Regions from separate parts of the Methyloligella solikamskensis genome, predicted to be linked through region 1. Evidence: predicted binding sites of a transcription regulator. Region 1 holds the regulator's gene; the other holds the start of a gene.
The links. The regulator PhoB, encoded in region 1, activates phosphate uptake and scavenging genes when phosphate is short. The targets are predictions, from matches to a motif close to TGTCATNNANCTGTCAT.
Positions count from the first base shown of each region.

Region 2: the regulator PhoB is predicted to act here: its motif matches at 2,764-2,780, upstream of phnC (phosphonate ABC transporter ATP-binding protein).

Region 1 covers NZ_JBHTJO010000002.1:197,584-202,588, reverse strand. The annotation lists gene ACFQ2F_RS13960 (aspartate aminotransferase family protein) at 1-354, opposite strand, end outside; gene ACFQ2F_RS13955 (GcrA family cell cycle regulator) at 816-1,328, shown strand; gene phoB (phosphate regulon transcriptional regulator PhoB) at 1,534-2,250, opposite strand; gene phoU (phosphate signaling complex protein PhoU) at 2,265-2,990, opposite strand; gene pstB (phosphate ABC transporter ATP-binding protein PstB) at 3,026-3,844, opposite strand; gene pstA (phosphate ABC transporter permease PstA) at 3,884-5,005, opposite strand, start outside.
Region 2 covers NZ_JBHTJO010000001.1:2,632,425-2,637,429, reverse strand. The annotation lists gene ACFQ2F_RS12610 (phosphonate dehydrogenase) at 1-149, opposite strand, end outside; gene phnE (phosphonate ABC transporter, permease protein PhnE) at 149-955, opposite strand; gene phnD (phosphate/phosphite/phosphonate ABC transporter substrate-binding protein) at 998-1,855, opposite strand; gene phnC (phosphonate ABC transporter ATP-binding protein) at 1,852-2,679, opposite strand; gene ACFQ2F_RS12590 (class I SAM-dependent methyltransferase) at 2,889-3,938, opposite strand; gene ACFQ2F_RS12585 (arylsulfatase) at 4,087-5,005, opposite strand, start outside.

The DNA of each region.
Region 1 (5,005 bases):
GCGCTCCGGATGGCCCTTGGCGTAGTGGTAGCGCCGCGCCAGCTTGATGGCGGCCTCATTGGCCTCGGCGCCAGAATTGGCGAAGAACACGCGGTCGGCGAAGCTCGCCTTGCAGAGCCGTTCGGCGAGGCGTTCCTGGTCCGGGATCTGATGCAGGTTGGAGACGTGCCAGACCTTCTCGGCCTGGGCTTTCAGCGCCTCAACGAGATGGGGATGGCTGTGGCCGAGCGCCGTCACCGCCACGCCCGAACCGAAATCGAGGTAGCGTTCGCCTTTCTCCGTGAAGAGCCAGGCCCCTTCACCGCGCTCGAACGAAAGCTCGGAGCGCGCGTAGGTCGGAAAGAGGGCCGACATCGGCTTTCCCTCGCTGGCAAACCGTTGGTGGCAAAAGCCCAAAACAAAAGCGCCGCCGAACCCGGCGGCGGCTTTGAATAGAAGAGCTTTAGGTCTGCCCGCGCTGGCTGTCAATCTGGGCTCCGGGCCCATTTGCGCCCCGCTCGTGCACAGGCTTTCCCAACACTTCAACGGGTTACCCACGAAACTTTCTTAACAGGAGGTTAACGATCGATTGAGTTCTGCCGCGAGCGATGGCAGAATCTGGCTATTCCGGTGGAAAAATCGGCTCTCATCCGTGGCGGACGGTTGCTGGCGAACCCCGGAATTAGTAGGGTTGAAACCGCTCGGCCACAAGATGTTGCGGCGTCCTTCGCGATATCTGAGCGGTCCATCTCAAATGTACATCAGAGTATGGCCTCAGCCGTTTTCGCGGCTGCGGGCGGACTCTGAGTCCGAAAAAAATCGAGGAGGCACAATCAATGGCATGGAATGATGAAAGGGTGGAGCTTCTCAAGAAGCTCTGGGCCGATGGGCTGAGCGCCAGTCAGATTGCCGCGCGTTTAGGGGGTGTGACCCGCAACGCGGTGATCGGCAAGGTGCACCGGCTGGGTCTGTCGGCGCGGGCCACCACCACCCGCTCAAGCTCACCGCGCATTCGGCGAGCGCCGGTGCGGCGACAGCAGCCAAAGCAGAACACTGTCGTCTACGCCACGCGGGGCGCGACGGCATTGAAGCCGGAATTCGAGGAAGAGCCGGAGACGGTGGCCGCGCCGCAGCCGGTGGAGGAGCTGGTGATCCCGCTGCATGAGCGGGCGACCATCCTCAGCCTCAAGGAGCATATGTGCCGGTGGCCCATCGGCGACCCCGGCGAGGACGATTTCCATTTTTGCGGACGCAGGAGCGACACCGGCGTGCCCTATTGCGAGCACCATTCGCGCATGGCCTATCAGCCCGTGCAGCGGCGGCGCGATAAGCGGTCCGCGACCGGTTAGAGGGACGGCCGGGGCCGTCTGCAGCGGGCCCGGTCACAAAAAGCGGGGAAGTGAGAAGGCGCCTCCATCCGAGGCGCCTTCTTTTTTGGCTTGATCCTGACACCGAAGGAGCACTCAGCCTCCGGCACGGAGTGCGCAGAGGTCACATGGTTCGAGACGCGCTCGCCTACGCGAGCGACCTCACCATCAAGGCCACGATGCAGCCTTAAGCTGAAGCCGTCTCCAGCGCGTCGGAGAAGGCATAGCCGGCGCCGCGCACGGTGCGGACCGGATCCTGCTCGGAATCGTTCATCATGGCCTTGCGCAGGCGGCCGATATGGACATCCACGGTGCGCTCGTCGACATAGACATTGCGCCCCCAGACCCCATCCAGAAGCTGAGCGCGGCTGAACACCCGGCCCGGGCTCTGCATGAGAAACTCAAGCAGCCGGAACTCGGTCGGCCCCAGATGGATGGGGCGGCCGTTGCGCGTCACCCGGTGTGAGACCCGGTCCAGCTCGATATCGCCGGCGCTCAGCACGGAGGCGATGCGCTCCGGGTTGGTGCGCCGCATGATGGCCTGCACCCGCGCCATGAGCTCCGGCACGGAGAACGGCTTCACGACGTAATCGTCGGCGCCCGTGGTCAGGCCGCGGATGCGGTCGTTCTCCTCGCTGCGTGCGGTGAGCAGGATGATCGGGATGTGTCTGGATTCCCGGTTGGTGCGGATGCGCCGGCAGAGCTCGAGACCGGAGATCCCGGGCAGCATCCAGTCCAGGATGATGAGATCCGGGGAGTTCTCCGCAAGCTGCAGCTCGACCTCGTCGCCGCGGTAGACGACTTCGACGCTGTGGCCAGCTGCCTCGAGATTGTAGCGGAGGAGGAGCGCCAACGGCTCCTCATCCTCGACGATTAAAACTTTCGCTCCAGTTCCGTTGGTCATGGTCGACCTGCCTGTTAGCCAGTTGATCTCTGTAGCGGCAAGGTGGTGCTGGTGTTGTCGCCCTTGGGGCGCTCGTCTGAGACCGGCGTGCCATGGACCAGGAAGTACACCGTCTCAGCGATGTTGGTCGCATGGTCGCCGACGCGCTCGATATTCTTCGCACCGAACAAAAGATGTGTGCAGAGCCCGATATTGCGCGGGTCCTCCATCATGTAGGTCAGCAGCTCGCGGAACAGCGAGTTGTACATGGCGTCGATCTCTTCGTCCTTGTACCAGACCTTCAGGGCGGCATCGGCGTCACGCTCGATGAAGGCGTCCAGCACCTCCTTGAGCTGCTCCAGAGCCAGTTCGCCCATATGGCGCAGGCCCAACATGAGCTGCTTGGGCTGCTGTTCCTCGACGACAGCGAGCGCACGCTTGGCAATATTCTTGCCCAGATCGCCGATGCGCTCCAGATCGGAGGAGATGCGCAGGGCCGCCATGATCTGACGGAGGTCGTAGGCCAGCGGCTGGCGCCGGGCGATCATGGTGATCGCCTGCTCCTCGATCTCCTTCTCCAGAGCGTCGATGGCTTCATCCTGCTGAATGGTGTTGCCGGCAAGCTCCGGGTCGCGCCCTTGAAGAGCGTCGATGGACTGGCCGAGCACCTGCTCTGCGAGACCGCCCATGCGGGCGATCTTGTTGTTCAGGGACGACAGCTCCTCCTCGTAGGCGCTGACGATATGCTCGTGATCTTCCATAAGGCCGTTCCTTTTGGCTTTAGGATCCGCGTCGATTAGCCGAAGCGGCCCATGATGTAGTCTTGGGTCTTCACGTCTGTGGGGTTGGTGAACATCGTGGTCGTGTCGTCGACCTCGATGATCTTGCCCAGATGGAAGAACGCGGTCCGCTGCGAGACGCGCGCGGCCTGCTGCATGGAGTGGGTGACGATCACGATGCATAGGTTTTCGCGCAGCTCGTCCATGAGCGTTTCGATCTTGGCGGTCGCGATCGGGTCCAGGGCCGAACAGGGCTCGTCCATCAGCAGCACCTCGGGGTTCACCGCGATGGCGCGGGCGATGCAAAGCCGCTGCTGCTGACCACCCGAAAGACCGGTGCCCGGCTCGTCCAGGCGATCCTTGACCTCTTCGAAGAGGCCGGCCCGCTTCAGGCTATTCACGACGATCTCTTCCAGATCGCTCTTGTTCGTGGCCGTGCCGTGAATCTTCGGACCGTACGCGACGTTCTCGAAGATCGATTTCGGGAAGGGGTTCGGCTTCTGGAACACCATGCCGACACGGGCGCGGAGCTGAACCGGATCGATGTCCGGGTCGTAGATGTCCTCACCGTCGAGCTCGACGTCGCCCTTGATCTTCACGATGTCGATGACGTCGTTCATGCGGTTGAGGCAGCGCAAGAATGTCGACTTGCCGCAGCCGGACGGACCGATCAGGGCGGTCACCGAGCCATCATAAATCTCCAACGAGGCGTCGTGCAGCGCCTGTTTCTGGCCATACCAGAGGTTCAGGCTCTCCGTTTTCATCTTGAGCGCGTGCTCTTGGGTAGAGATCGCGCCTGGATTCTTCTCGGGCACCGCGGGTGCCCGCTGTTTCATCGCCGATTCTACGTCCACATTGTCCTCCATAGGGCGGCCCTACCACTTCCGCTCGAATTTATGTCTCAGATACACCGCGAGGCTGTTCATCACGATGAGGAAGGCCAGCAGCACCATGGTCGCGCCGGCCGTCCGTTCGATGAAGCCGCGCTCGGCTGCCGTAGCCCACATGTAGATCTGGACCGGCAAGGCGGTGGCCGGATCCATCGGGGTTGACGGGTAATCGGCCACGAAGGCCACCATACCGATCATCAGCAGTGGCGCGGTTTCGCCAAGCGCCTGCACAAGACCGATGATGGTGCCCGTCAGGATGCCTGGCAAGGCCAGGGGCAGAACGTGGTGCATGATCACCTGATGCTTCGACGCGCCGACACCCAGGGCGCCTTCGCGGATCGAGGGCGGCACCGCCTTCAGGGCAGCACGGGTCGCGATGATGATGGTCGGCAGAGTCATGAGTGAGAGCACCAGACCGCCAACGATGGGCGCCGACCGTGGCAGCCCCAAGAAGTTGATGAAGACCGCCAGGCCGAGGAGACCGAACACGATGGATGGCACCGCCGCCAGGTTGTTGATGTTCACCTCGATCATGTCCGAAATTCGGTTCTTGGCGGCGAATTCCTCCAAGTAGGTCGCGGCGGCCACGGCCAAGGGCACAGCGAGGAGGATGACGACCATCATCATGAACAGGGAGCCGATCAGCGCCACGCCGAGGCCCGCGGTCTCCGGATAGCTGGAGGCGCCGTAGACGAAGAGCCCGGTGTTGAAGCGCTTCTCCAACTGGCCCTTCTCCACCAGCGTGTCGATCCAGGCGATCTGCTGATTGTCGAGCTGCCGTCGGCTCTCCTTGGTGTCCCGGCTAATCGATCCTTTCAGCAGCGCATCGACATCGTCGGCGGCCAGCAGCCAAACGTCGCGCTTCTGTCCGATCACAGAGGGATCTTCGAGGACGATGTCCTTGAGCTGGGTGTCGACGCCGCGCGACAGCAGCGCGTTGGCGGCGCGGCGCTCCTTGCGGTTCTCCGCATCGACGCCAAGCGCCTTATAGAGCGCCTGGTCGGCGAGCTTCGCGTAGTTCGCCCGCAGGAGCTCGTCACGGTCGGCGGGGTTGCCGGACGGGTTCACCACCTCCGGATCGAAATAGACTTCCAGATGGGCGGAGGT
Region 2 (5,005 bases), on a different contig from region 1:
GTCATGAGAGCGTGCGCATCGCTGGCCAGCCGCTCCAGCTCGGCCTGAGGCCAGGGCTCCGGCTCGGCATTCACGACGACCTCGCCATACGCCTCGAGCCTCTCGCGCACATCGGCGTGGATGCGGTTCGTCACGACGATCTTCGCCATCACGCCAGCCTCTGCCGCAGCAGAGCGCCGAGCCCGTCGACCAGGCTGACCATGACCAGCACGACGATCAGCAGTGCGGCGACCTCCTGGTAGTTCATGATCCGCAAGGAGGCCATGAGCTCGAAGCCGATACCGCCGGCACCGACCATGCCGAGCACGGTGGAGGCGCGGAAATTGTATTCCCACCGGTAGATCGAGACGTCGGACATCTGGGGCATCACCTGGGGAAGGATGGCGTGCATCACCACCTGGAAGGGCGATGCGCCGGCCGCCCGCGCCGCCTCGACTGGCGCAGGGTCCACATGCTCGATGCTCTCGGCGAAGAACTTGCCCACCATGCCGATGGAATGAACGCCAAGCGCCAGCACGCCGGGCAGGGCGCCGAAGCCCACCGCGGCCACGAAGACGATGCCCATGATGAGCTCAGGAATGGACCTCAGGCCGTTAAGCAGCGTGCGGACCAGCCGGTAGACGATCGGGTGGGGCGAGGTGTTCCGCGCCGCCAGAAACCCGAGCGGCAGCGAGAACAGAACGGCCAGCGCCGTGCCGGCGATGCTCATGGCGAACGTGTCCGCAAGCGGCTTCCACCAATCCCTCCAGGCTGAGAAATCCGGCGGTAGCATCTCGGTGAATAACGTCCAGAGCGCCGGCAGGCCTTCCGAAAGACGCTCCGCGTCCAGAAGGCCCGTGTAGTAGGCGCTGGCGATCACCACGATCGCGAAGATGGCGCCGCGGCCCGCGGCACCAATCCAGTCCCGGCGCTGGCGCGCCAGAATGTCGTCTTCGTCGAAGCTGGAAAGAGACATGGCAATGGGGCCGGGGACGTGAGCCCCCGGCGCCTTATTCCTTTAGTTGGTCGGGACGTTGCCCAGGATCTGGGAGAGCTCGCGCACCACGTCGTAGTCGGAGTCCTCGACCGGCTTGAAACCCTCCGCCTTGAAGGGCGTAAGGACGGCCTCTTCGTCGAGCTCGTAGAAAGCCGTCTTGATCTTCTCCTTCAGCTCCGGGTCCAGGTTCGACCGCATGGTCCAGGGATATTGCGGGAAGGGCTTGGAGACCTCGAGCACCACGACCTTGTCCTTAGAGACGAGACCGCGATCGACTAGGCTCTTGAAGATCGGCTGGCTGAGGCCGCCGGCCTGGGCATGACCGTTCTGCACCGCCATGGCCACCGCGTCGTGGGATCCGGTGAAGTGCTCCTTGTAGTTCTCGTCCGCCTTGAGCCCGGCCTTCATGAGGATCGATTTGGGGATCAGATGGCTGGAGGTCGAAGCCGTGTCGCCATAGGCCATGTCCTTGCCTTCGACGTCCGCAATCGAGGTGACGCCGGCCTCCTTATTGCCGATCAGAACGGAGTGATAGGTCGTCTCGCCGTCCTTCTCAAACGCGGCGAAGGCCTCGATATCGGATTTGGATTTGGCCAGCGTGTAGGAGAGCGGGCCGAAATAGGCGAGATCCAGCCGGCCGAACCGCATCGCTTCGATCATCGAGGAATAGTCGGTGGTGACCACGAGCTCGATATTCTTGTCGAGCCGGTCTTCCAGATAGGTTTTGAGCGGCTCGTTGTTCTTGATGATGGTCGCCGCGTTCTCGTCGGGCAGCAGCGCGACCTTCAGGGTGTCGGGATCGGCTTCCTGCGCGGTGGCGGGGAGCATCGAAAGCCCGAGCAGGGCGAGGGCGCTGAATGCGAGCGTCGCAAGTCTCATAGCATTGCCTCCATGGCTGGCTGTTGTTCGGATGATTCAGTCGCGTCGGAATCGGCGTGCCGTTCCGTTGCTTTCGCAGGGGCGGTCTTCGGACCGGTCCCGTAGATCTGGTCGATCATTCTCTCGTTGAGCTGGGCGGCGGTCGTGTCGGCGACGATGGTGCCTTCCGACATGCCGACGATCCTGTCGGCGAAGCGCCGCGCCAGCTCGACCTGATGCAGGCTGACCACAGCGGTGATGCCGTCCTTGGCGCAGATATCCCGCAAGCTCTCGAGCACCTTGGCGGCCGTGGCCGGATCGAGGCTGGCGACGGGCTCGTCGGCTAGGATGAGATGGGGCTGTTGGCAGAGCGCCCGGGCCACGCCGACCCGCTGCTGCTGACCGCCGGAAAGCTCGTCTACCCGGGTGAGGGTCTTTTCGAGGAGTCCCACCCGGTCGATGGCACGGAGCGCGATCTGCTGATCGGCGCGGGGCAGGGGCAGAAGCGTGCGCCATGACGAGTGATGGCCGAGCCGGCCCGTGAGCACGTTCTTGAGCACGCTCAGCCGGCCGATTAGGTGGTGGTTTTGGAAGATCATGCCGGTACGCCGGCGATGGGCCTGCAGCGCCTGCGGGCTAGAGATGTCGCCGAAGGCGGCCGTCAGCACACGGCCCTTCGTCGGTCGCACCAACCCGTTTAGACAACGAAGCAGGGTAGATTTCCCGGCCCCCGACTGGCCGAGCAGAACGATGAACTCGCCCTTGCCGAATCCGGTCGTGCAGTTCCTCAAGGCTCTGACGCCATTGGGATATTGAACGCTTATCTCGTCCAGACGAACCATCATGATCTGTAATCGAGCTGCCTCGATGATTGCGAATTCAGATCATTCGTTCGTAGGCGCCGCCCATGACAGGGCCGTATCGCGTCGGTGACAGTTGGGTGAAATCTCGTGGTGCGGCGTGCGCAAAAGCGCAGCCATCAGCGCAGCGCCCGGCGGAATTCCCGCATGTTCGGCAGGCGCTCGAAAACAGCACCTGGACGCATTGGTTCTTTCTAAGCGCGGGCTTCCAGGATCATGTTGAACGGCGTCTCGGCCGCGCGGCGTACGCTTGCGAAGCCCGCTTCGGTCAGCACCTCGGTCAGCCGCTTCTCGCCCGCCTGGGCGCCGAGCGCGGCCCCCACCTCCTGGTTCAGCGAAGCCGGCACGCAGATATTCGTCGAGAAGGCGTAATAGATCCGGCCCACGGGATTGAGGTTCTCCGCCAGCGTGTCGCCGGCCAGAGGCTCCACGATCATCAGCGTTCCGCCGGGCTTCAGCGTCTTGCGGATATGGGAGGCCACGCCCACGGGATCGCCCATGTCATGTAGCGCGTCGAACACTGTCACTAGATCGTAGCCGCTGCCTTCGAAATCCTGCGCCTGGCCGACCTCGAAGCTCAGATTGCTCTGGCCGTTCGCGTGGGATTTGGCGTGCTCGATCGAGGGGGCGTGAAAATCGATGCCGGTGAACTCCGATTTCGGGAAGGCTTCCGCCATCACGGCAGTCGAGACACCGTGGCCGCAACCGACATCGGCGACCTTGCCGCCCGCTTTGAGCGTATCCACCACGCCGTCCAGCGCCGGTAGCCAGTCATTGACCAGATGGGCCTTGTAGCCGGGGCGGAAGAAGCGCTCGGTGCCGCAGAACAGGCACTCGCTGTGATCGCCCCAGCCGATACCGCTTCCGTATTTGAAGGCTTCTACCAGCTTCGGTTCGTCGGCGAAGACCGCCGCCAGGGAATAGAACCCGCCGGTCATGTTCACCGGGCTGTCGGGATCGGCGAGGATGGCGGCCTGCTCTGGTGTCATGGAGAAATCGCCGGTTTCTGCATCGTAGTCCACGTAGCCCGACGCCGCCTGGCAGGCGAGCCATTCGCGGATATAGCGCTCGTTCGTGCCCGTCTCGTCGGCAAGCTCCTGGGGGCTGAACGGTCCGCCTTCGGCGAGCGCCGCATAGAGCCCGAGCTTGTCGCCGATCAGAACCAGCGCGGCGGTTGCGGCCGCCCCCAGCTCCTGCACCATCGTGTGGAGCAGGGGCTCCAGTTTTTCCATGTTGAGGGTCATCATGCTGCTCCTTGCGTGGAACCCGAGAAACAACCTCGAGTGGTGAATACTACGCCGGAGTTCGGTCCGCGTGACGCCAAAAAGAGGCATAAAAAAAAGGCCGGCCCGTTTCCGGACCGGCCCTTCTCGGGTGCTTTGATCTTGCGCCTTAGTTGCCCGTGGGCATGGGAATGTTCACCCCATCCTTCTCAAGCTGCTTCCGGACCCAATCGAAGCGCTGATACCCGGAGAGGGTGATCGGGCCCGTATAGGTCTCGCTCTGCATCTTGCGGGGCGGATACTCGACATAGGTCTTCATAAGCTTCGCGAGCTCCTCGTTGCCGAGCACCGCCGCCCAGCTCTGCTCGGTGAAGTTGGTCATGAAGATGTCGTAGCGCTCTTGCGGGTCGGCCCGCAGGTCGTAGAGCTGCGGGATCGTTGCCACGTACTTCTCCGCGCCCTTCCAGCCGAGATTGGTGTCGACCGAAAGTCCGCCGGTCTGCTGACCGTCGTCGCCGCGCATGTTGAACACGAACTTGTACTGCTGGTAGCGGATCGCGCCCGGCGAAAGCTCGTTCTCGGTGAAGTAGAACCACTGGTCCCGAGGCGCTTCGCCCGACCCGGTCCAAACCGGCGTCATGTCGTAGCTGTCGAAGATGATCGGCTTGCCGTCCCGGTCCTCTTTCGGCAGCTCGGTACCGGCGACCGAGGCGAACGTGGCCATGAGGTCGAGACCGCCGGAGATGTCGTCGCTGACCACACCTTCCGCGACCTTGCCGGGCCAGCGCACGATGGCCGGCACGCGGTTGCCGCCTTCACGAACGGTACCCTTGGTGCCGCGGAACGGCGTGTAGCCGGCGTCGGGATAGACATCCTGCCAGGCGCCGTTATCGACCGTGTAGAAGACGATGGTGTTCTCCGCCATGCCGAGCTCGTCGAGCTTCTTCAGCAGCCGGCCGACCCGGGTATCCAGCTCGTAGACCGAATCCGAATATTTCGATTTCGAGATCGACTTATGCTCGAACTCCGGTGCCGGCATGTTCGGCTGGTGGTTCTTCATGAAGTTGACGTTGATGAAGAAAGGCTTG